3 regions of the Massilia sp. METH4 genome follow, and region 1 is predicted to be linked to each of the others. Evidence: predicted binding sites of a transcription regulator. Region 1 holds the regulator's gene; each other region holds the start of a gene.

The links. The regulator LexA, encoded in region 1, represses DNA repair genes until DNA is damaged. The targets are predictions, from matches to a motif close to ACTGTATNNNNATACAGT.
Region 2: a site for LexA is predicted at 2,412-2,429, ahead of V6Z91_RS05260 (putative DNA modification/repair radical SAM protein). Genes of this name have one in related genera too.
Region 3: a site for LexA is predicted at 5,618-5,635, ahead of V6Z91_RS04165 (DNA topoisomerase IV subunit B). Genes of this name have one in related genera too.

What each region holds. Positions count from the first base shown of each region.
Region 1 is NZ_CP146614.1:179,266-186,944, forward strand. It holds gene V6Z91_RS00865 (bile acid:sodium symporter family protein) at 29-1,060, opposite strand; gene V6Z91_RS00870 (inorganic phosphate transporter) at 1,127-2,137, opposite strand; gene V6Z91_RS00875 (DUF47 domain-containing protein) at 2,162-2,788, opposite strand; gene V6Z91_RS00880 (replicative DNA helicase) at 2,861-4,246, opposite strand; gene rplI (50S ribosomal protein L9) at 4,490-4,942, opposite strand; gene rpsR (30S ribosomal protein S18) at 4,976-5,266, opposite strand; gene priB (primosomal replication protein N) at 5,268-5,588, opposite strand; gene rpsF (30S ribosomal protein S6) at 5,604-5,987, opposite strand; gene lexA (transcriptional repressor LexA) at 6,309-6,986, shown strand; gene V6Z91_RS00910 (hypothetical protein) at 7,231-7,679, opposite strand, start outside.
Region 2 is NZ_CP146614.1:1,184,493-1,192,171, forward strand. It holds gene V6Z91_RS05255 (UdgX family uracil-DNA binding protein) at 1-1,173, opposite strand, end outside; gene V6Z91_RS05260 (putative DNA modification/repair radical SAM protein) at 1,170-2,399, opposite strand; gene can (carbonate dehydratase) at 2,668-3,333, opposite strand; gene dnaJ (molecular chaperone DnaJ) at 3,583-4,701, opposite strand; gene dnaK (molecular chaperone DnaK) at 4,936-6,900, opposite strand; gene grpE (nucleotide exchange factor GrpE) at 6,997-7,551, opposite strand.
Region 3 is NZ_CP146614.1:929,309-936,987, forward strand. It holds gene V6Z91_RS04140 (DUF4118 domain-containing protein) at 1-897, opposite strand, end outside; gene kdpC (potassium-transporting ATPase subunit KdpC) at 916-1,500, opposite strand; gene kdpB (potassium-transporting ATPase subunit KdpB) at 1,511-3,598, opposite strand; gene kdpA (potassium-transporting ATPase subunit KdpA) at 3,609-5,321, opposite strand; gene kdpF (K(+)-transporting ATPase subunit F) at 5,318-5,419, opposite strand; gene V6Z91_RS04165 (DNA topoisomerase IV subunit B) at 5,727-7,679, shown strand, end outside.

The DNA of each region.
Region 1 (7,679 bases):
AGAGAATATCTCGAATATGAGAAGAAAATCAAGGGCGGCGTGGCGCCTGGGGGACGGGATGCGCAACGTGGGGCTCGGCGAGCTCCGCGCGCCGGGCGAAGCGCTGGGCCAGCACGGCGCACACCATCAGCTGGATCTGGTGAAACAGCATGACGGGCAGGATGACCATGCCCAGCGACGAAGAGGCGAACAGCACTTTCGCCATCGGCACGCCGGAGGCGAGGCTTTTCTTGGAGCCGCAGAACACGATCGTCACCTCGTCCTCGCGGGAAAAACCGAACTTGCGGCTGGCGAGCGTCGTCAGCGCCAGCACGACCGCCAGCAGCACGCAGCAGATCACGCCCAGCGTGACCAGCACTTGCGTCGACAGCTTGTGCCACAGCCCCTCGTTGACCGCTTCGGAAAAGGCGGTATAGATGACCAGCAGGATCGAGCCCTGGTCGACGAACCTGAGCATCGGTTTGTGCCGGTCGACCCAGCCGCCGATGACCGGGCGCAGCAGCTGGCCGGCCAGGAACGGCACCAGCAACTGCAGCACGATGGCCAGCACCGCGTCGCCGGTCGAGCGGCCCGTGGGGCCTTGCACGATGAAGGCCGAGACCAGGAGCGGCGTGATGAAGATGCCGAGGAAGTTCGAGGCCGAGGCGCTGCAGATCGCGGCCGGCACGTTGCCGCGCCCCATCGCCGTCAGCGCGATCGACGATTGCACGGTCGATGGCAGCATGCACAGGAACAGCAGGCCCACGTACAACTCGGGCGTGAGCACCGCCAGCGCAAGCGGCTTCATGGCCAGGCCGAGGATGGGGAACAGCACGAAGGTGGAGCACAGCACGGTCAGGTGCAGGCGCCAGTGCGTGATGCCGGCAATGACCGCCTGGCGCGACAGCTTGGCGCCGTGCAGGAAGAACAGCAGGCCGATGACGACCGCGGTGACGTCGCCAAGGACCACGGCCGTCTGGCCGGTGACCGGCAGCACGGTGGCGACGGCGACGGTGGCGAGCAGGACCAGCGTGAAATTGTCGGGCTTGAACTGGGAGAGAGAGGAGAGAACGGAAGGCATCCAGGGATTTTATCGCATAAGAAAAAAGGGAGCCGCGGCTCCCTTTCTTTCCGAAGCGGCTCGCGCTTACAGGATCTGCGTGCCGATCCACCAGCCGATCGCCGCCACGAAGGCGGAGGCGGGAATCGTGAAGACCCACGCCCACACGATATTGCCGGCCACGCCCCAGCGCACCGCCGACAGGCGCTGCGCGGAACCGACGCCGACGATGGCGCCGGTGATCGTGTGCGTGGTGGACACGGGCACGCCCAGGCCCGATGCCATCAGCAGCGTGATCGCGCCGCCCGTCTCGGCGCAGAAGCCGCCGACGGGTTTGAGCTTGGTGATCTTCTGGCCCATCGTCTTGACGATGCGCCAGCCGCCGAACAGCGTGCCGAAGGAAATCATGCCGTAGCAGGCCACGATCACCCAGGTCGGCGGCTCGGTCGCGTCGGCGGCCACGTGGCCGGAAGCGATCAGCAGCATCCAGATGATGCCCATGGTCTTTTGCGCGTCGTTGCCACCATGGCCCAGGCTGTAGGCTGCCGCGGAAGCCAGCTGCAGGCGGCGGAACCACGTGTCGATGCGGCGCGGCGTGGACTTCACGAACACCCACGACACCAGCAGCATGATCAGCGTGCCCAGGAAGAAGCCCAGGAGCGGCGCCACGACGATGAACACCACCGTCTTGATCAAGCCGCCGGCGATCAGCGCGCCGGTGCCGGCCTTGGCGACGGCGGCGCCCACCAGGCCGCCGATCAGCGCGTGAGACGACGACGACGGGATGCCGTAGTACCAGGTAATCACGTTCCACACGATGGCGCCGACGAGTGCCCCGAAGATCACATGATGGTCGACCACGTGCGGATCGATGGTGCCCTTGCCGATCGTGGTGGCCACGTGCAGGCCGACGACGAAGATGGCGATGAAGTTGAAGAAGGCGGCCATCGCCACCGCGGTCTGCGGTTTCAGGACGCCCGTGGACACGACGGTGGCGATGGCATTCGCCGCGTCATGGAAGCCGTTCATGAAGTCGAAGATCAGCGCGAGGGCGATCAGGAGCCCCAGCGCGTAAATGCTGATTTCTAAGGTCTGCATATTGTTGTTTTGATCGTGCGGCGCTTACGCGTTCTCGACGATGATGCCTTCGATGATGTTGGCCACGTCTTCGCAGCGGTCGGTGACGGTTTCTAGGATCTCGTAGATTGCCTTCATCTTGATCAGGTTGCGCACGTCCGGCTCGTCGCGGAACAGCTTGGACATCGCGGCGCGCATCACGTGGTCTGCGTCCGACTCCAGGCGGTCGATCTCTTCGCAGATGCCGACGATGTCGCGCGCATTGTCCATGTTCGACAGCAGCGCCACGGCTTCCTTCACCTTCTCGCAGCAGGCCAGCACCAGCTCGGCCAGGCGCTTCGCTTCCGGCGTGACGGCATGCAGGTCGTACAGCGACACGGTCTGGCCGGCGTCTTCCATCATGTCCAGGATGTCATCCATCTTCGTGATCAGCTTGTGGATGTCGTCACGGTCGATCGGGGTGATGAACGTCTTGTGCAGCAGGTCCACCGTGGTGTACGTGATCTTGTCCGCCTGTTTTTCGATGCTCTCGATGGCATGGACCCGGTTTTCCAGATCGTCGAAATTGGTCATCAGGCCCAGCATTTCTTTCGCGCCCTTGACGCACAGTTCAGCATGCTGGTTGAACAGGTCAAAGAATTTGCCCTCGGTGGGCATCAGGCGTCCAAACATTTTATTCTCCGTTGGTTGATTCGGGGGTGCTGCCGGGGCCGTTGCTCTAAGCGGCCCCTCTTGGTGCTGGTATCAGTCGCCCTGATAGATCGACAGATTACCGGTGTAGTTGCCGAACTTGGTGTACATGCCCATCCAGGTCAGGCGAATGGCGCCGATGGGGCCATTACGTTGCTTGCCGATGATGATTTCGGCGGTGCCCTTGTCCGGCGAGTCGGGGTTGTAGACCTCGTCGCGGTAAAGGAAGATGATCACGTCCGCATCCTGTTCGATAGCGCCGGATTCGCGCAGGTCGGACATCACGGGACGTTTGTTGGGCCGCTGTTCCAGCGAGCGGTTCAGCTGCGACAGCGCGATGACCGGGCAGTGCAATTCCTTCGCCAGGCCCTTCAGCGAGCGCGAGATTTCCGAGATCTCGGCGGCGCGGTTGTCGCCCGGCTGCGAACCCTGCATCAGCTGCAGGTAGTCGACGATGATCAGCCCCAGCTTGCCACACTGGCGCGCCAGGCGGCGCGCGCGCGCGCGCATCTCGATGGGGTTCAGCGCCGGCGTCTCGTCGATGTAGAGCTGGGCTTCATTCATTTTCTGGATCGCGTGCGTGAGCCGCGGCCAGTCTTCGTCGTTCAGCTTGCCGGTACGCAGGCGATGCTGGTCGAGCTGGCCAACGGAGCCCAGCATACGCATCGCCAGCTGCGCGCCGCCCATCTCCATCGAGAACACGGCGACGGGCAAGCCTGCCTCGATCGCGACGTTCTCGCCGATGTTGACGGAAAACGCCGTCTTGCCCATCGACGGGCGGCCGGCCACGATGACCAGGTCGCCGGGCTGCAGGCCGGATGTCATCTTGTCCAGGTCGGCGAAACCGGTCGGTACGCCGGTGATCTCGCTGCCGCTGTCGCGGCTGTACAGCTCGTCGATGCGTTCGACCACCTGCGTCAGCAGCGGCTGCACGGCCAGCCAGCCCTGCGCGCCGCGCGCGCCCTGCTCGGCGATCGCGAAGATCTTCGACTCCGCCTCGTCGAGCATCTGCTTGACTTCCTTGCCCTGCGGGCTGAAGGCGTTGCCGGAGATTTCATCGGCCACCGTGATCAGCTTGCGCAGCACGCCGCGGTCGCGCACGATCTCGGCGTAACGGCGGATGTTCGCCGCCGACGGCGTGTTTTGCGCCATCGCGTTCAGGTATTGCAAACCGCCGACCTCATCGGCCTTGCCCAGCATCGAGAGCGCCTCGAACACGGTAATCACGTCCGCCGGTTTGCCGGAGTTGATCAGGCGGATCATCTGTTCGAAGATGATCCGGTGGTCGTAGCGATAGAAATCCTCCGCATGCATGAAGTCGGCGATGCGGTCCCAGGCGGCATTGTCGCGCAGCAGGCCGCCGATCACCGATTGCTCGGCTTCGATGGAGTGCGGCGGGATGCGGAGGGAATCGACTTGCGGGTCGGATGGGGAATTCATGGCGCGCATTATACCTGCATAAGCAGGCCAAAGTTCATAATGGTTGGCAAGATCGCTGCCCTGGCGGCAGCGTTGTCATCGCCTTGGGAAGGGCTTGTACCCGTCATTTATAACAGCCGGGCCGCCGCCTTGTCGCCCTCGTGGGGCATCGGCGCCGCGCGGCGTGGCGGCAATAAAAAAGCCGGGCGAACCCGGCTTCTTCATGTGTACGACAATCCTGACGCGGAAAGATTCCCGACAGGCTTAGGCGGCTTCGCCCACGACGGCGACGGTCACGTCGACCACCACGTCCGTGTGCAGCGACACCGACACCGGGTGCTCGCCGGTGGTCTTCAGCGGGCCGTTCGGCATGCGCACGGCAGCTTTTTCCACGGCGAAGCCGGCCTTGGTCAGGGCTTCGGCGATGTCGTAGTTGGTCACGGAACCGAACAGGCGGCCGTCGACGCCGGCCTTCTGCGACACGGTCACGGTCATGCCGTTCAGCTTTTCGCCCTGGCCCTGTGCAGCGGCCAGCTTTTCAGCTGCGGCCTTTTCCAGGTCGGCGCGCTTGGCTTCGAACTCGGCCACGGCGGCCGTGGTGGCACGGCGTGCCAGCTTTTGCGGGATCAGGAAGTTACGTGCGTAGCCGTCCTTGACCTTCACCACGTCGCCCAGGTTGCCGACGTTGATAACTTTTTCCAGCAGAATGATTTGCATAATGTTCTCCAGTTCTATCTGTACTGCTGCCGATTAGGCGTGGTGCAGATCGGTGTACGGCAGCAGGGCCAGGTAGCGTGCGCGCTTGATGGCGGTATCCACTTGGCGCTGGTAGTGCGCCTTGGTGCCGGTCAGGCGTGCCGGCATGATCTTGCCGTTTTCCTGGATGAAATCTTTCAGCGTGTCGACGTCCTTGTAGTCCACTTGCTCAACGCCGGCGGCGGTGAAGCGGCAGAACTTCTTACGCTTGAACAGCGGGTTTTGCTGTTTGCGCTTTTCTTTCAGCTTGGCTTTGTTTTTGTCGAACTTTTTACCGAATGCCATTTTAGGCTCCTGTATCTAAATGTTGTGTCGCCGGGGCGGCACGAAAATCAATGATGTGAAATACCAGGCTCTTGCTGTTGCGGCTGCGCCGGGCGAGGAACCCCGAGAATTCGTAGGTGCCTCCCAGCGGCGCCGCGCTGAACCGGCCGGAGATTTCTCCCGCGGCGACCGCGGCGATCTCGAACTCCGTCTGGCGCGCGATGCCTGCCTCGATCTGCTGCGAACTGTGCTGCAATACTGCATTCACGATCGGCAGCCCGGCGGGGGTATAGCGAATCACTTCCCGCTCGGCGATGAGGCCGGTGACCTTCAGCTCGTTCAGCAAGACTCCCCGGAATTAGGCTGCAGCTGCCGGAGCGGCCGCGGCTTCGGCGCGGTGGCTCTTGGCGGCGTCTTCACGCTGGACCGACTTCATCATCGGCGAAGGAGCGGTTTCCGCTTTCTTCATCTTGACGGTCAGGTGGCGCAGCACGGCATCATTGAATTTGAACGCGGTTTCCAGTTCGACCAGAGTGTCGTTGTCGCACTCGATGTTCATGCAGATGTAGTGTGCCTTGGCCAGCTTCTGGATCGAGTACGCCATTTGACGGCGGCCCCAATCTTCCACGCGGTGCACGTTACCGCCGCGCGAGGTCACGCTGGCCTTGTAACGTTCGATCATCGCGGGCACTTGCTCGCTTTGGTCCGGATGGACGATAAATACGATTTCGTAGTGACGCATGCAAACTCCCTTAAGGACTGTTGATAGCCCACCCCGGCGTCATGACGGGTGTGGGAAGAGGTAAGCCCGCAAGCATAGCAGGTTTTTAGGGGGATTACCAGCCGCCAAGCTGGCGCCAGACCCGGCTGCGAGCCATCTGCCGGTGCAGCCAGGCCCCAGTCATGCGCCCCCTCGGAAAGGGCGCTGCAGGAAATATTTCCAGAAAACCGGTGCCTGTCACGGGTTTTTCAGAATTTTTTCACAACTGAAGCACGTTTCCCCTTGCATTCCATTTGGTACTGTACAAAAATACAGGCTGTCTATATACACAGATATCGCATCATGATCAAGCTCACCGCAAGGCAGGAACAAATTCTCAACCTGATCAGGGATGCCATCGAGTCCACCGGCTTCCCGCCGACGCGCGCCGAGATTGCCGCCGAGTTGGGTTTCAAGTCGGCCAATGCGGCCGAGGAACACCTGAAGGCGCTCGCGCGCAAGGGCGCGATCGAGATCACCGCGGGCACCTCGCGCGGCATCCGGCTGCTGGGCGAGCGCGTCGCGCCGTCCGCCGGGGCCTCGTCGGGCCCGGCACCCGCGCTTTCCGACCAGCTTCCGCAAGTGCCGGCCGGCCTGCTGATGCAGCTGCCGCTGATCGGCCGCGTGGCCGCCGGTTCGCCGATCCTGGCACAGGAAAACCTGGAAAACAGCTACAGCGTCGACCCGGCCCTGTTTTCCGCGAAGCCCGATTTCCTGTTGAAGGTCCGCGGGGAATCGATGCGCGACGTGGGCATCATGGACGGCGACCTGCTGGCCGTGAAAAAGGTCGACAACGCCAAGAATGGCCAGATCGTGGTGGCGCGCATCGGCAACGAAGTGACGGTCAAGCGCTACCGCCGCACCGGTTCCACGATCGAACTGCTGCCGGAAAACCCGGACTTCAAGGTAATCACGGTCACGCCGGAAGACGAATTCGCGCTGGAAGGCCTGGCCGTCGGCCTGCTGCGCACCTGGCACTGATCAGCACCTGCTTTGGCACTGGTGAAGCGCTGAATCGGCACTGATCGTCACCGTTTCCCCTGCCGTGGCCGGCTTGCACTAGCCGGCCGAGCACGCGTTTCGCAAGTGCTGCGGCCACGCCGCGGCGCGCTTTCTTTGCACGTCATTCCGGCAGGTTCATTTCGGCAGGTTCATTTCGGCAGGTGCGTGCTGCGGCGCTCTTCCAGCTGCCGCATCGTCCTGCCGCCGGCTCTCGGCCAGCCGCCTATTTCGACGGCGGCCGCACCGCGACATTGCCGTTGGCCTGGTCCACGAACACGGCATAGCGGCCGAAGAAGTCGGCGCCCAGGATGCCGTCCGGCTGGAAGAAGTCGGGCAGCGGCATCAGGTAGGGCTGGATCGCCACGCCGCCCGGCAACGCCACCGTTACCGTCTGGCACGGCTTGTCGGGCCCGAACAGGTCGCATGGCGAGCGCTGGTCTTTCTGTCTTTCCACGGCCTGCGGCTTGACCAGAGAAATATTCGCTGCCGAATCGAACACCAGGCGGTAGCGCGCCCGCTCGTTCGCCAGCGCGACAACGATGCTTTCATGGACCCGCTCGTGCGGCAGCGCCTGCCAGCCGGGCCCCGGGTCGAGCGGCGCGCCGAAGCGCAGCGTGCGGCTCGACTGGTCGTAGACGAACGGCTGCCGCGCGAACAGGCCGAGGCCGACGA
Region 2 (7,679 bases), 1.0 Mb from region 1:
GCGCTTGCCGCGCGGTTCCCACTTGAAGTGCTTCACGGCGTTCGTCACGTAGACGGTGCGGCGGTCCATGCCCGCTTCGTCCATCGCCTTGTCCAGCAATTCACCGGCCGGGCCGACGAAGGGCTTGCCGGCCAGGTCTTCCTGGTCGCCCGGCTGCTCGCCCACCAGCATGATCTTCGCGCGGCGCGCGCCCTGCCCTCCCACCGCCTGCGTGGCGTTCTGCCACAGGTCGCAGCGCCGGCATTCGTCCAGCGAGCTCGGTTGCTGGCGCTCGGGCGCCGCCTTCTCGGACGAGATCGGAATTGTCGTGCCGCCGCGCTTGCCCACCGTGTCGAGCTGGCCCACCTTGCGGGCGCCAGCGGCAGCCTGCGTCACCATGTGCGGCACCACGGCCGCTTCGGGGAGGTTCTTCCAGAACCGCTGGCGGATATGGCCGTGCATGATGTCCGCATTCAGGCGGGCCGGATTGAAGATGCTGCGGTAGTAGGTGAGCCAGAGGGCTTCGCCGGCATCGTCGAAGTCGGCGGCGCTGCGCGCCAGCGCTTCGCCCGTGTGCAGCGTGGCGCCGTCCCACAGCACGGTGGCGTCGGGCGTGGCGATCATCCAGCTGGTCTTGCCCATGCGCCTGGCGAAGTGCCTGGCCACTTGCGGCAGCACGTCGTGCGCCGGTTCGAACCAGGCGACGAAACGCGGCTCGCCTGCTTCTTCAGGGCGCTCGCGGAAGCGCAGGTACGCATGCATGTCGTGTTCTTCGTGCCGCACGGCCTTCGCCATGTGGTGCAGGCGCGCCCCATCCTCATCCGCCATCGATATGACCTCGTGTTCTCCATGGTGCCAGCGCCACAGCACGCGGTACAGGAAGGCCCAGCGGTCGGGCGCGCGGTAGCAGGCGGCGCTCTGCAGCAGCTCCATCAGCTGCCGTGAAATACGGGGCGGTGGGTCCGAAGACATATCGGGGGTTTGAGCAACCACCTCATCAACTACCTTGCTTCCTGCTACCACTACCGGAGGCATGCCGCTCAGCAGGTCACCACCGCCATCCTGCGTAGACCATTGTACGGATTCGGGTGGCAGGCGGCGCACGATCAAGTCGCGCGCCGCGGCCCGCCATTCGTCGAACGACGTCGCGACGACGGGCTGGCCGGACCGCGCCAGCGCAACCACGTCCGTCATGCCGCCTGCAACTCCGGGAACAGGGCCATTTGCTGGGGCACGTCGGCCATGGCTCGGCGCAGCGTGTCGGAGGGCGTGGTGTCCCGTGCCGGCCGGTAGTCGGCGGTGACGATGAAGGGCGCCACCTTCTTCATGCTGCACTTGAGCCGCGCCAGGTCGGCCCAGCGCACCTGCCGCATGCGGCGCAGCTCGACGATGCGCTGCGCGTTGCGCAGGCCGATGCCTGGAATGCGGGCGATCATCTGCGGTTCCGCGCGGTTCAGATCCATCGGGAAGTGCTCGCGATGCGCGAGCGCCCAGGCCAGCTTGGGGTCGATGTCGAGCGGCAGGTTGCCCGTCGACGGCAACAGTTCCTTCGCCTGGAAGCCGTAGCTGCGCAGCAGGAAGTCAGCCTGGTACAGGCGGTGTTCGCGCAGCAGCGGTGGCGGCGCGGACGGCACGCTCTTCGGGCTTTCGGGAATGGGGCTGAAAGCGCTGTAGTACACGCGCTTCAGTTTGTAGCTGCCGTACAGCGTTTCGGCGGTGGTGAGGATGCGCGCGTCGTCGCTCGCATCGGCCCCCACGATCATCTGCGTGCTCTGCCCGGCCGGCGCGAACTTCGGCGCCTTCGGCTCGGCTTCCTTCTCGTCCAGCTTCAGGCGGATGCTGCCCATCGCCAGCTTGATCGTATGCACGCTCTTTTCGGGGGCGAGCTTTTGCACGCTGTCCTGCGTGGGCAGTTCGATGTTGACGGACAGGCGGTCCGCATAGCGGCCGGCCGCCTCGATCAGGGCCGGGTCGGCGTCGGGAATCGTCTTCAGGTGGATATAGCCGCGGAACTGGTGCACTTCGCGCAGCTCGCGGGCGACGGAAACGAGCTGCTCCATCGTGTAGTCGGCGGACTGGATGATGCCGGAGCTGAGGAACAGGCCGTCGATATAGTTACGCAGGTAGAAGTCGACGGTGAGCTTGACGACTTCCTGCACGGTGAAGCGGGCGCGCGGTACGTTCGACGTGCGGCGATTCACGCAGTACTGGCAATCGTAGATGCAGAAATTGGTGAGCAGGATCTTCAGCAGCGACACGCAGCGGCCGTCGGGCGTGTAGCTGTGGCAGATGCCCATGCCGTTGGTGGCGCCCAGGCCATCCTTGCCTTCGGACGAGCGCTTCGGCGCCCCGCTGCTGGCGCACGACGCATCGTACTTGGCCGCGTCGGCCAGGACTTCCAGTTTGTCGATCAGCTCCATATTCGGCACCCAACTGTACAGATATACAGTATAGCGGAGTCCTGTTCAGGGCACCGCAGGGGCGTCACGAATAGCGGGTCAGCAGCGGTTCAGCGTTGGTGTCAGCCACCTTTTCCAACGGAGAACGTGGCTGACACTGGTTTTCTCGTGAGGTATCGGCGAGCACCGGGGAGAACCGGTGTCGTACACCTTTTCCTGGATGAGGCGCCCAGGAAAAGATGTCCGACACCAAGCCTGCGTTGCCAAGGTGTCGGCACGGGCTTGCGCATCAGGCGCTGTAGTTATTGCTCAGCCGGTCCTTCAGCTTTACTTGCAGCTCCGGCAGTTCGCTGATCGTCATGCCCAGGTCGTGCAGATGGCCGTCGTTGATGCCGTACACCCAGCCGTGTACCGACACTTGCTGGCCGCGGTCCCAGGCGTCCTGCACGATGGTGGTCGAGCACACGTTGACCACTTGCTCGACCACGTTCAGTTCCACCAGCTTTTCGCTGCGCACGCGCTCGTCCAGCACGGTACCCAGGTAGCGCTCGTGCTTCTGGCTTACGTCCTGCACGTGGCGCAGCCAGTTGTCGACGAGGCCCACGCGGGCGCCGGTCAGCGCGGCATGCACGCCCTTGCAGCCATAGTGGCCCACGATGATCACGTGCTTCACCTTCAGCACCTCGATCGCGAACTGCAGCACGGAGAGGCAGTTCAGGTCGGAGTGGACGACGACGTTGGCGATGTTACGGTGCACGAACACGTCGCCCGGCAGCAGGCCGAGCAGTTCATTCGCGGGGACGCGGCTGTCGGAGCAGCCGATCCACAGGTATTCGGGCGAGGCCTGGTTGGCCAGGCGCTGGAAGAATTCCGGGTCGCGCTGGACCATGGACTCGGCCCAGCGGCGGTTGTTGTTCAGGAGTTCCCGCAGGTCGGATGGCTTGGTGTCGCTCATGATATTCCTTTCAGACGTAACAAAGCCGCCGGTTGCTCACTTGCAACGCGGCGGCCGCTTGTGCAACCGGCAGTTTACCCGAATAAAGGCCGGTCGGCCGAACGTACTATTTTGGTAGCGATCCCGAGTCGAGAGACTTCAGTACGCGCATCTCCGCTTCCTACGCGCGCCGCGGGACCTCGAGAAACCGTAATGAGCACCGTAAGCCAGCGGCTGGCGTTGCGCAACAGGTTATCGAGGCCCCACCACTTATTCGAAGAAGTCCTTGACCTTGTCCATCCACGTCTTCGACTGCGGCGAATGCTTCGACCCACCCTCCGCCGTCGCGCGCTCGAACTCGCGCAGCAATTCCTTCTGCTTCTCGGTCAGCTTCACCGGCGTCTCGACGGCCACGTGGCAGAACAGGTCGCCCGGGTAGCCGGAACGCACGCCCTTCACGCCCTTGCCCTTCAGGCGGAACGTCTTGCCGGACTGCGTACCTTCAGGCACGGTGAACGACACCTTGCCGGACAGGGTCGGCACTTCGATCTCGCCGCCCAGCGCCGCCTTGGCGAAGGAGATCGGCATCTCGCAGTGCAGGTCGTCGCCTTCGCGCTGGAACACCGGGTGCGGCTTGATGTGGATTTCCACGTACAGGTCGCCCGGCGGCCCGCCATTGGTACCCGGTTCGCCGTTGCCGGACGAGCGGATGCGCATGCCGTTGTCGATGCCCGCGGGGATCTTCACTTCCAGCGTCTTGTTGCGCTTGATGCGGCCGGCGCCCGAGCAGGCCGGGCACGGTTCCGGAATGATCTTGCCGGTGCCGTGGCACTTCGGGCAGGTCTGCTGGATGCTGAAGAAGCCCTGCTGCATGCGCACCTGACCATGGCCGCCGCAAGTGGAGCAGGTGACCGGCGACGTGCCGGGCTTGGCGCCCGAGCCGTGGCAGGTGTCGCACTTGTCCCAGGCGGGCACGCGGATCGTCGTGTCGTAGCCGTGGGCGGCCTGCTCCAGCGTGATCTCGAGGTTGTAGCGCAGGTCCGCGCCGCGGTAGACCTGAGGCCCGCCGCCGCGCCGGCCGCCGCCGCCGAAGATGTCGCCGAAGATGTCGCCGAAGGCATCGCCGAAGCCGCCGGCACCGAAGCCGCCGCCGCCCATGTTCGGGTCCACGCCGGCGTGACCATAGCGGTCATACGCCTCGCGCTTTTCCGGATTGGTCAGCATCTCGTAGGCTTCCTTGACTTCCTTGAACTTCTCTTCCGCCTCTTTGTTGTCCGGGTTGCGGTCCGGGTGGTACTTCATCGCAAGCTTGCGATAAGCCTTCTTGATCTCTTCTTCGGAGGCATTTTTTGCCAGGCCGAGAATCTCGTAAAAATCACGCTTTGCCATATGCAGGCACCTAACTGAACTGAATAGAAGGGAGACTGTAACAGGGCGCGGATGTTATCGCCACCTGCCGCCGCCGCCCATCGATCGGCACGACGTTGGCGTTGTGAAACAGCCTCAAACCCATACCGGTTATGCAAAAACGCCGAGCGGGCACCGTACAACGGCCGCTCCGCTCGGCGGTGTCAGGAGAATCATGCCGACTTCTCCTGGCCGGTTTCCACGGCTATGCCAGACTTACTTGTTGTCCTTCACTTCCTTGAAGTCGGCGTCGACAACGTCGTCCTGCTGCGCGCGGTTGTCCGAACCGCCGGCCTGCTGGCCAGCACCGGCACCCGCGGCACCCGCGTCGGCACCGCCGCCGGCTGCCTGCTGCGCCTGCATGTCGGCATACATCTTCTCGCCCAGCTTCTGCGCGGCTTCGGTCAGCGCGGCGATCTTTGCGTCGATCGATGCCTTGTCGCCGGACTTGATCTCGCCTTCCAGCGCGGAGATGGCGGACTCGATCTTTTCCTTCTCGGCCGCTTCCAGCTTGTCGCCGTACTCGGTCAGCGATTTCTTGGTCGAGTGCACCAGCGCGTCGGCCTGGTTGCGCGATTCGGCCAGTTCCTTCACCTTCTTGTCTTCGGCCGCGTTCAGTTCGGCGTCCTTCACCATCTTCTGGATTTCCTCTTCGGACAGGCCGGAGTTCGCCTTGATGGTGATCTTGTTTTCCTTGCCGGTGGCCTTGTCCTTCGCGCTCACGTGCAGGATGCCGTTGGCGTCGATGTCGAAGGTCACTTCGATCTGCGGCGTGCCGCGGGCCGCCGGCGGGATGCCTTCCAGGTTGAACTCGCCCAGCGCCTTGTTGCCGGCGGCGATTTCACGCTCGCCCTGGTAGACCTTGATGGTCACCGCGGGCTGGTTGTCGTCGGCCGTCGAGAACACTTGCGAGAACTTGGTCGGGATCGTGGTGTTCTTCTGGATCATCTTCGTCATCACGCCGCCCAGCGTTTCGATACCCAGCGACAGCGGGGTCACGTCCAGCAGCAGCAGGTCCTTGCGGTCGCCCGACAGCACGGCGCCCTGGATCGCGGCGCCCACGGCCACGGCTTCATCCGGGTTCACGTCCTTGCGCGGATCCTTGCCGAAGAATTCCTTCACTTTTTCCTGCACCTTCGGCATGCGGGTCATGCCGCCGACCAGGATGATGTCGTCGATGTCCGAGACCTTCACGCCGGCATCCTTGATGGCGGTGCGGCACGGCTCGATCGTCGCCGAAATCAGTTCTTCGACCAGCGACTCCAGCTTGGCGCGAGTGATCTTCAGGTTCAGGTGGACCGGCGCGCCGTTCGCCATGGCGATGTACGGCTCGTTGATCTCGGTCTGCTGCGACGACGACAGTTCGATCTTCGCGCGCTCGGCCGAAGCCTTGATGCGCTGCAGGGCGATCGGGTCCTTCTTCAGGTCCAGGCCGTTGATCTTCTTGAACTCTTCGATGATGTAGTCGATCACGCGCTGGTCGAAGTCTTCGCCGCCCAGGAACGTGTCGCCGTTGGTCGACAGCACTTCGAACTGCTTCTCGCCATCCACGTCGGCGATTTCGATGATCGAGATGTCGAACGTGCCGCCACCCAGGTCATACACGGCGATCTTGCGGTCGCCCTTGTCGGTCTTGTCCAGGCCGAACGCCAGCGCGGCCGCGGTCGGCTCGTTGATGATGCGCTTCACGTCCAGGCCGGCGATGCGGCCGGCGTCCTTGGTTGCCTGGCGCTGCGAGTCGTTGAAGTAGGCCGGCACCGTGATCACGGCTTCGGTCACTTCCTCGCCCAGGTAATCCTCGGCGGTCTTCTTCATCTTGCGGAGCACTTCGGCGGAAATCTGCGGCGGTGCCAGTTTCTTGTCGCGCACGCTGATCCACGCGTCGCCATTGTCGGCTTTCGAGATCTGGTAAGGCATCAGCGCGATGTCCTTCTGCACTTCCTTCTCTTCGTACTTGCGGCCGATCAGGCGCTTCACGGCGAACAGGGTGTTCTTCGGGTTCGTGACGGCCTGGCGCTTGGCCGGCGCGCCGACGAGGATCTCGCCGTCTTCCTGGTAAGCGATGATGGAAGGCGTGGTACGCGCGCCTTCAGCGTTCTCGATGACCTTCGGCTGGCCATTTTCCATGATGGCGACGCAGGAGTTGGTCGTGCCCAGGTCGATACCGATCATTTTGCCCATGGTTTGTTCTTCCTCGTAAACGGATTAGTTTCTGAATAAGTCTTATATGCGGAAAAGCTTCTTACTTTTCAAGAGCTTGGAAGCGATTCGCCCGAATCACTTCGGCTGGGCAGCCGTCACGATGGCGGGGCGCAGCAGACGATCGGCGATCGTGTAGCCCTTTTGCAGGACGGCGACGACGGTATTGGCTTCCTGCTCGGCGGGCACCATGGCCACGGCCTGGTGGCGGTTCGGGTCCAGCTTGTCGCCGGGCGCCGGCACCACTTCGAGCAGCTTGTTGCGCTCGAACGCGGAGTTCAGCTGCTTGAGCGTCATCTCCACGCCTTCCTTGAGCGATTCGATCGACGGCGTTTCGACCTTCAGCGCCATCTCCAGGCTGTCCTTCACCGGCAGCAGTGCCTCGGCAAAGCCCTCGACGGCGAACTTGTGGGCCTTGGCCACGTCTTCCTGGGCACGGCGGCGGATATTGTCGCCTTCTGCCTTGGCACGCATGAAGGCGTCTTGCATCTCGGCCAGCTTCGCTTCGGCGGCGGCAAGCTGCTCTTCCAGGCTCGGGGTGGCTGCGGCCTCGGCGGGAGCCGCTTGCTGCGGCTGGGCCTGCTGCTGCGCTTCCTCGGGAATCGGGCTGGCCTGGTTTTCCTGGTCTTGCATCGTTGGACTCCTACAATTCGTGTTTGTTTGACATTGCTCTTGCTGCACTGGCCGAATCTGGGGATACCCCTTCTCATTTCAAGGGCATTGTGCGGACAGCGCTTGACAAGCGGCTGGCAAATCAGTGC
Region 3 (7,679 bases), 750 kb from region 1:
CAGGCGTTGCAGGGCCGGCGTTTCCACGTACACGGCATGCCATGCCGCACCCAGCTGGCTGGCCAGCCGGGCCGCGCTGCGCACTACCTGTTCGCCGCCCGGCCGCGGACCCACGCAGGCCAGCAGCGCCACGCCGGATTTCCACAGGGGGCTGATGGCCTGTTCCACGCGGTAGGCCTGCACGTCGTCGCCGATGCGGTCGGCGGTGCGGCGCAGCGCCAGTTCGCGCAGGGCGATCAGGTTCCCCTTGCGGAAAAAGTTCTGCGCGGCGCGCCCCGCCTGGGCGGCGGCATACACCTTGCCGTCCTTCAGGCGCTCGAGCAGCTCGTCGGCCGGCACGTCCACCAGCACCACCTCGTCGGCCCGGTCGAACACCGTGTCGGGCAGCGTTTCCGCCACGCGGACGCCCGTGATGCCGCCAACGATGTCGTTCAGGCTTTCCAGGTGCTGCACGTTTACCGTGGTGAACACGTCGATGCCCGCGTCCAGCAATTCCTCCACGTCCTGCCAGCGCTTCGGGTGGCGCGAGCCCGGGGCGTTCGAGTGCGCCAGCTCGTCGACGAGGATCAGGTCCGGCCGCCGCGCCAGCGCGCCGTCGAGGTCGAATTCGGGCAGCGCCCTGCCCCGCCAGGCCATGGACCTGGGCGGCAGCACCTCCAGCGAATCGAGCAGCGCGGCCGTTTCGCCGCGGCCATGTGTTTCGACGATGCCTACCAGCGGCCGCATGCCCTCGGCCTGCAGCTTGCGCGCCGCCGACAGCATCGCGTACGTCTTGCCCACGCCGGCGGAAGCGCCGAAATAGACGCGCAGCCGGCCCCGCGCGGCGCGCTGTTCGCGGGCCTGGACCTGCGCCAGCAAGGTGTCCGGGTCGGGGCGTTGGCTGTCGATGGGGATCATGCGCGGCAGTGTAGACGATTACAGTGTGTCGAGGGCCAGCGCATCTAAAGCCATATTCAGGGCCAGCACATTCACCTTCGGTTCGCCGAGAAAGCCGAACAGCGGCCGGTCGGCGTGGCGTTCGATCAGCTCCCGCACGCGCGCCGGGTCGATGCCGCGGGCGCGCGCCACGCGGTTCGCCTGGTACTTCGCGGCGGCCAGGCTGATGTCGGGATCGATGCCGCTGGCCGATGCCGTCACGAGATCGACCGGTACCGGTGCCGTGTTGCGGGGGTCGAGCTCGCGCAGCGCCGCGATGCGCCCCTTCACGGCATCGATCAGCGCCGGGTTCAGCGGCCCCTGGTTCGATCCGGACGAGCCGGCCGCATTGTTCGGCTGCGGCGCCGTGGCCGACGGGCGGCCCCGGAAGTAGCGCGGCGAGGTGAATGCCTGGCCGATCAGGCGGGAACCGACGGCCTGGCCGTCGCGGACAACGAGGCTGCCGGCGGCCCGGTCGGACCAGGCGACCTTGCCGAAGCCCGTCACCGCGTACGGATAGACGATGCCGCAGACGAGTGTAAGAGCGGCGAAGATGGTCACGGCGGGGCGGAGATGGGAAATCATGACGATCCTTTCAGACGAGGTTCAGCGCGGCCAGCGCCATGTCGATCAGCTTGATGCCGATAAAGGGCAGCACGAGGCCGCCCAGGCCGTACACGAGCAGGTTGCGGCGCAGCAGCACGGCGGCGCCCAGGGCCCGGTACTTCACGCCCTTCAACGCCAGCGGGATCAGGAACACGATGATCAGCGCATTGAAGATCACGGCGGACATGATCGCCGAGTCGGGGCTGGCGAGCGCCATCACGTTCAGGCTGTTCAGCTGCGGGTAGGTGCCCACGAAGGCGGCCGGGATGATGGCGAAGTACTTCGCCACGTCGTTGGCGACCGAGAACGTGGTCAGCGCACCGCGCGTCATCAGCATCTGCTTGCCGATCTCCACGATCTCCAGCAGCTTGGTCGGGTTCGAGTCCAGGTCGACCATATTGCCCGCCTCCTTGGCGGCCTGGGTGCCCGTGTTCATTGCCACCGCCACGTCGGCCTGGGCCAGGGCCGGCGCGTCGTTGGTGCCGTCGCCCGTCATCGCCACCAGCCGGCCCTCGGCCTGCTGACTGCGGATCAGCTTCAATTTATCTTCCGGCGTCGCTTCGGCCAGGAAGTCGTCCACGCCCGCCTCGGCGGCGATCGCCGACGCCGTGAGCCGGTTGTCGCCCGTGATCATCACGGTGCGGATGCCCATCCTGCGCAGTTCGGCGAAGCGCTCGCGGATGCCGGCCTTGACGATGTCCTTCAGCTCGACCACGCCCATCACCCGGCCGTCGTCCACGACGACGAGCGGCGTGCTGCCGCGGCGCGCCACGTCGTCCGCCAGCCTTGCCACCTCGCCCGGCCAGCGCCCGCCCTGCGTTTCCACGTAGCGGCGGATCGTGTCCATCGCGCCCTTGCGCACCTGCCGTTCGCCAATATCGGCGCCGCTCATGCGCGTCTGTGCCGTGAATTCCACGAACGCGATCTCGCCGCCACCGCCCACGGCCGCCAGCTCGTGCTCGCGTTCATCGATCGTGAATCTCTGGCGCGCGAGCACCACGATGCTGCGCCCTTCCGGCGTTTCGTCGGCCATCGAGGCGAGGCGCGCCGAGCGCGCCAGCTGCTCTTCGGTCACGCCGGGCGCCGGCAGGAAGGCCGACGCCTGGCGGTTGCCGTGCGTGATCGTGCCCGTCTTGTCGAGCAGGAGCACGTCCACGTCGCCGGCCGCTTCCACGGCGCGGCCCGACGTGGCGATCACGTTCGCGCCCATCATGCGGCTCATGCCGGCCACGCCGATCGCCGACAGCAGGCCGCCGATCGTGGTGGGGATCAGGCACACGAGGAGCGCGATCAGCACGGTGACCGTCACGGGCGTGCCACTGCCCGCCGCCGCCACGGAGAACAGCGAGAACGGCAGCAGGGTCACCGTCACCACGAGGAACACGATGGTCAGCGCGACCAGGAGGATCGTCAGGGCGATCTCGTTCGGCGTCTTCTGGCGCCTGGCCCCCTCCACCATCGAGATCATGCGGTCGATGAATGCCTCCCCCGGATCGACGGAAACGCGGACCACGAGCCAGTCCGACAGCACGCGGGTGCCACCCGTGACGGACGAGAAATCGCCGCCGGATTCGCGGATCACGGGCGCCGATTCGCCCGTGATGGCGCTTTCGTCGACGGAAGCGACGCCTTCGATCACCTCGCCGTCGGCCGGGATCACGTCGCCGGCTTCCACCAGTACCGTCATGCCCTTGCGCAGGTCCGTGGCCGGCACGGGCAGCCATGTGGTGCCGTACTTCGGCGTGGCCAGCTTCTTCGCCGTGACCGTGGCCTTCAGCGCCCGCAGCGACGCGGCCTGCGCCTTGCTGCGCCCTTCGGCCAGCGCCTCGGCGAAGTTCGCGAACAGCACCGTGAACCACAGCCACACGGCAATCGCGAGAATGAAGCCGGCATTTGCGTCACCCGGCACCTCGCCCTCCCCGCCCAGCGCCTGGGCGGCCAGCAGCGTGGTGGCGATGCTGCCCACGTAGACGACGAACATGACCGGGCTTCTCAGCTGCGCGCGCGGGTGCAGCTTGCGCATCGCGTCCAGCAGGGCCGGGCCGATGAGCTGGCGGTCGAACAATGTCCTGTTCATTTCAAACCTCTCATTGGAAAAGTTGCAGGTGCTCGACGACCGGGCCCAGCGCCAGCGCCGGCACGTAATTGAGCACGCCCACCAGCAGCACCACGCCGATCAGCAGGGCGACGAACAGCGGGCCGTGCGTGGGCATCGTGCCGCTGGTGACGGGCAGCCGCGCCTTGGCCGCCAGCGAGCCGGCAATGGCCAGCACGGGCACGATCACGGCGAAGCGGCCGAACCACATGGCGATCGCCAGCATCGTGTTGTAGAACGGCGTGTTGGCCGACAGCCCGGCGAACGCGCTGCCGTTGTTGTTGGCGGCGGAGCTGAACGCATACAGGATCTCGGAAAAGCCGTGCGCGCCCGGGTTGGCGATGCCGGCCATGCCGGCGGCCGAGACTACCGCGATGGCGGTGCCGGACAGCACGAGCACGGGCGTGACGAGGATGGCGATCGACGTCATCTTCATCTCATACGCCTGCACCTTCTTGCCCAGGTATTCCGGCGTGCGGCCGATCATCAGCCCGGCGATGAACACGGCCAGGATCGCGAACACCAGCATGCCGTACAGGCCAGAACCCACGCCGCCGAAGATCACCTCGCCGAACTGCATCAGCAGCAGCGGCACCGCGCCGCCCAGCGGCATCAGCGAATCGTGCATGGCGTTGACCGCGCCGCACGAGGCGGCCGTGGTCACGGCGGCGAACAGCGACGAGGCGGCGATGCCGAAGCGGGTTTCCTTGCCTTCCATGTTGCCGCCGGCTTGCAGGCTGCTCGCCACCTGGTCTACGCCGAGCGCTTGCAACGCGGGATGCGCTTGCTGCTCGGCGGCGAACACCACGAGCGTCATCAGCACGAAGACGACCGTCATGGCGGCCAGCACGGCCCAGCCCTGGCGGATGTCGCCGACCATGCGGCCAAAGGCGAAGCACAGCGCGGTCGGAATCAGGAAGATGGCGATCATTTGCGCGAAATTCGTCAGCGCCGTGGGGTTCTCGAACGGATGCGCCGAGTTGGCGTTGAAGAAGCCGCCGCCGTTCGTGCCCAGCAGCTTGATCGCTTCCTGCGACGCGACGGGCCCCATGGCGATCGTCTGCGTGCCGCCGTCGAGCGTGGCGAACGTGCGGTAGGCGTCGAAGTTCTGGATCACGCCCTGGCTCATCAGGAACAGCGCGAACAGCAGCGACAGCGGCAGCAGCACGTACAGCGTGGCGCGGGTGACGTCGACCCAGAAGTTGCCGATCGAGGCGCTGGACTTGCCGGCGAAGCCGCGGATCAGCGCAAACACGACGGCGATGCCGGTGGCCGCGGACAGGAAGTTCTGGCCGGCCAGCGCCACCATCTGCGTCAGGTAGCTCATCGTCTGCTCGCCCGCGTAGCCCTGCCAGTTCGTGTTGGCGACGAAGCTCACGGCCGTGTTGAACGAGGAATCGGGGTTCACGTTGCCCAGGCCTTGCGGATTGAGCGGGAGCCACGCTTGCAGCCTTTGCACGCCGTAGACGAACAGCGTGCCGAGGGTATTGAAGACGACCAGCGCGATCGCGTAGGCTTTCCAATCCTGCGCGCCATGTACGCCGGCGAGCCGGTACAGGCCCCGCTCGGCCCCGTGCAGCCAGCCCAGGCGGCGAACCGGCACATCGGCGTCGCCAACGCGGGCAAGATACGCGCCCAGCGGCCAGGCCAGCGCCAGCAGCACGGCCAGGAATACCGCCAACAGCGTCAAGGATTGCGCAGTCACAGGTCCTCCGCTTTCAGCAGCGCCACCAGCAGGTAGACGAGCAGGCCGGCGGCGGTAACGGCGCCGACCGCGTAGACGAGGTTCATGACCAGGTTCATGACGATTCGCCCAGCCGCGCGCAGGCGACCGCCATGCCGCACACGAGTGCCGCGCAGGCGCCGATCGCGGCAATGAAAATGATGTCCATCGCTTCCCTTCAAGGGTTGTTGTCAGGGAAATCAGCTTATCGACGGGGGTCTAAAAACGGGGTAAAGACTTGCTGGCGAGGTATAAACAAGGTATAAAAACGCCTTTTTACTGTATATTCATACAGTCATCGGCAGGATGGGCAGCGAGAGCGCTTGCTTTCCCGCCCGGCGCCTCGGCTAGAATGCCGGACTAACTCAAAACCGCAACAAGTCAAGTATGGCCACGAAAAAACCTGTTTCCGACTACAGCGAATCATCGATCCGCGTGCTGAAGGGCCTGGAGCCTGTCAAGCAGCGCCCCGGCATGTATACCCGCACGGAAAATCCGCTGCACATCATCCAGGAGGTGATCGACAACGCATCGGACGAAGCGCTGGGCGGCCATTGCCGGAACATCGTCGTCACGCAGAATGCGGACGGCAGCATCACCGTCGAGGATGACGGCCGCGGCATCCCCGTCGGCCTGCACCCGGAAGAAAACGTGCCCACGGTGGAAATCGTGTTCACCCGCCTGCACGCCGGCGGCAAGTTCGACAAGGGCTCGGGCGGCGCCTATGCGTTCTCGGGCGGCCTGCACGGCGTGGGCGTCTCCGTCACCAACGCGCTGTCCAAGCGCCTGGAAATCAATGTGTGGCGCAAGGACGACAAGGGCAACGGATACCACACGATCGCGTTCGAGAACGGCGACCTGGTGCAACCGCTGACCTCCGGCCCGGCGCCGAAGGATGGTAAAAAGTCCGGCACGCGCGTCACCGCCTGGCCCGACCCGAAATATTTCGATTCGCCGCTGATCTCGCAGGTCGAGCTGCAACGGCTGCTGCGCTCGAAGGCGGTGCTGCTGCCGGGTGTTTCCGTCACGCTCAAGAATGAGAAGACGGGCGATTCGCAGACGTGGCAATACAACGACGGCCTGCGCGGCTACCTTACCGAAGCGCTGGCGCAGAGCGGCAATGGCGAAACCTTCGTGCCCCTGTTCGAAGGCGAGCAATTCGCCGGCCCCGATGCGGAAGGCTTTGCCGAGGGCGAAGGCGCCTCGTGGGTGGTGGCGTGGACGGAAGAAGGCTCGATCATGCGCGAGTCCTACGTGAACCTGATCCCCACTCCGAACGGCGGCACCCACGAATCGGGCCTGCGCGAAGGCTTGTTCGGCGCCATGAAGAACTTCGTGGAGCTGCACTCGCTGCTGCCGAAGGGCGTCAAATTGCTGCCGGAAGACGTGTTCGCGCGCGCTTCCTTCGTGTTGTCTGCCAAGGTGCTGGACCCGCAGTTCCAGGGCCAGATCAAGGAGCGCCTGAACTCGCGCGATGCGGTGCGCCTCGTCTCGACCTTCTCCAAGCCGGCGCTGGAACTGTGGCTGAACCAGCACATCGACTGGGGCAAGAAGCTGGCCGAACTCGTCATCAAGCAGGCGCAATCGCGCCTGCGCTCGGCGCAGAAGGTGGAAAAGAAGAAGTCGTCCGGCGTGGCCGTGTTGCCGGGCAAGCTGACCGATTGCGAATCCACCGACGTGTCGCGCACGGAACTGTTCCTCGTCGAGGGTGACTCGGCGGGCGGTTCGGCGAAGATGGGCCGCGACAAGGAATTCCAGGCGATCCTGCCGCTGCGCGGCAAGGTGCTGAACTCCTGGGAAACGGACCGCGACCGCCTGTTCGCCAACAACGAGATCCACGATATCGCCGTGGCGATCGGCGTGGACCCGCACAGCTTCGGCGATACGCCAGACCTGTCGAACCTCCGCTACGGCAAGATCTGCATCCTGTCGGACGCGGACGTGGACGGCTCGCACATCCAGGTGCTGCTGCTCACGCTGTTCTTCCGCCACTTCCCGGCGCTGATCCAGAACGGCAATATCTGCGTGGCGCGCCCGCCGCTGTACCGCGTGGACGCGCCGGCGCGCGGCAAGAAGCCGATCCAGAAACTGTACGCCCTCGATGACGGCGAGCTGACGGCGATCGAGGACAAGCTGCGCAAGGATGGCCTGAAGGATGGCAGCTGGACCATTTCCCGCTTCAAGGGCCTGGGCGAGATGAACGCCGAGCAGCTGTGGGAAACCACGATGAACCCGGACACGCGGCGCCTGTTGCCGGTGGCGTTCGGCGACTACGCGCCCACCGAGGCCGCGGCCCGCTTCAACATGCTGATGGGTAAAGGCGAAGCCGCCGCCCGCCGC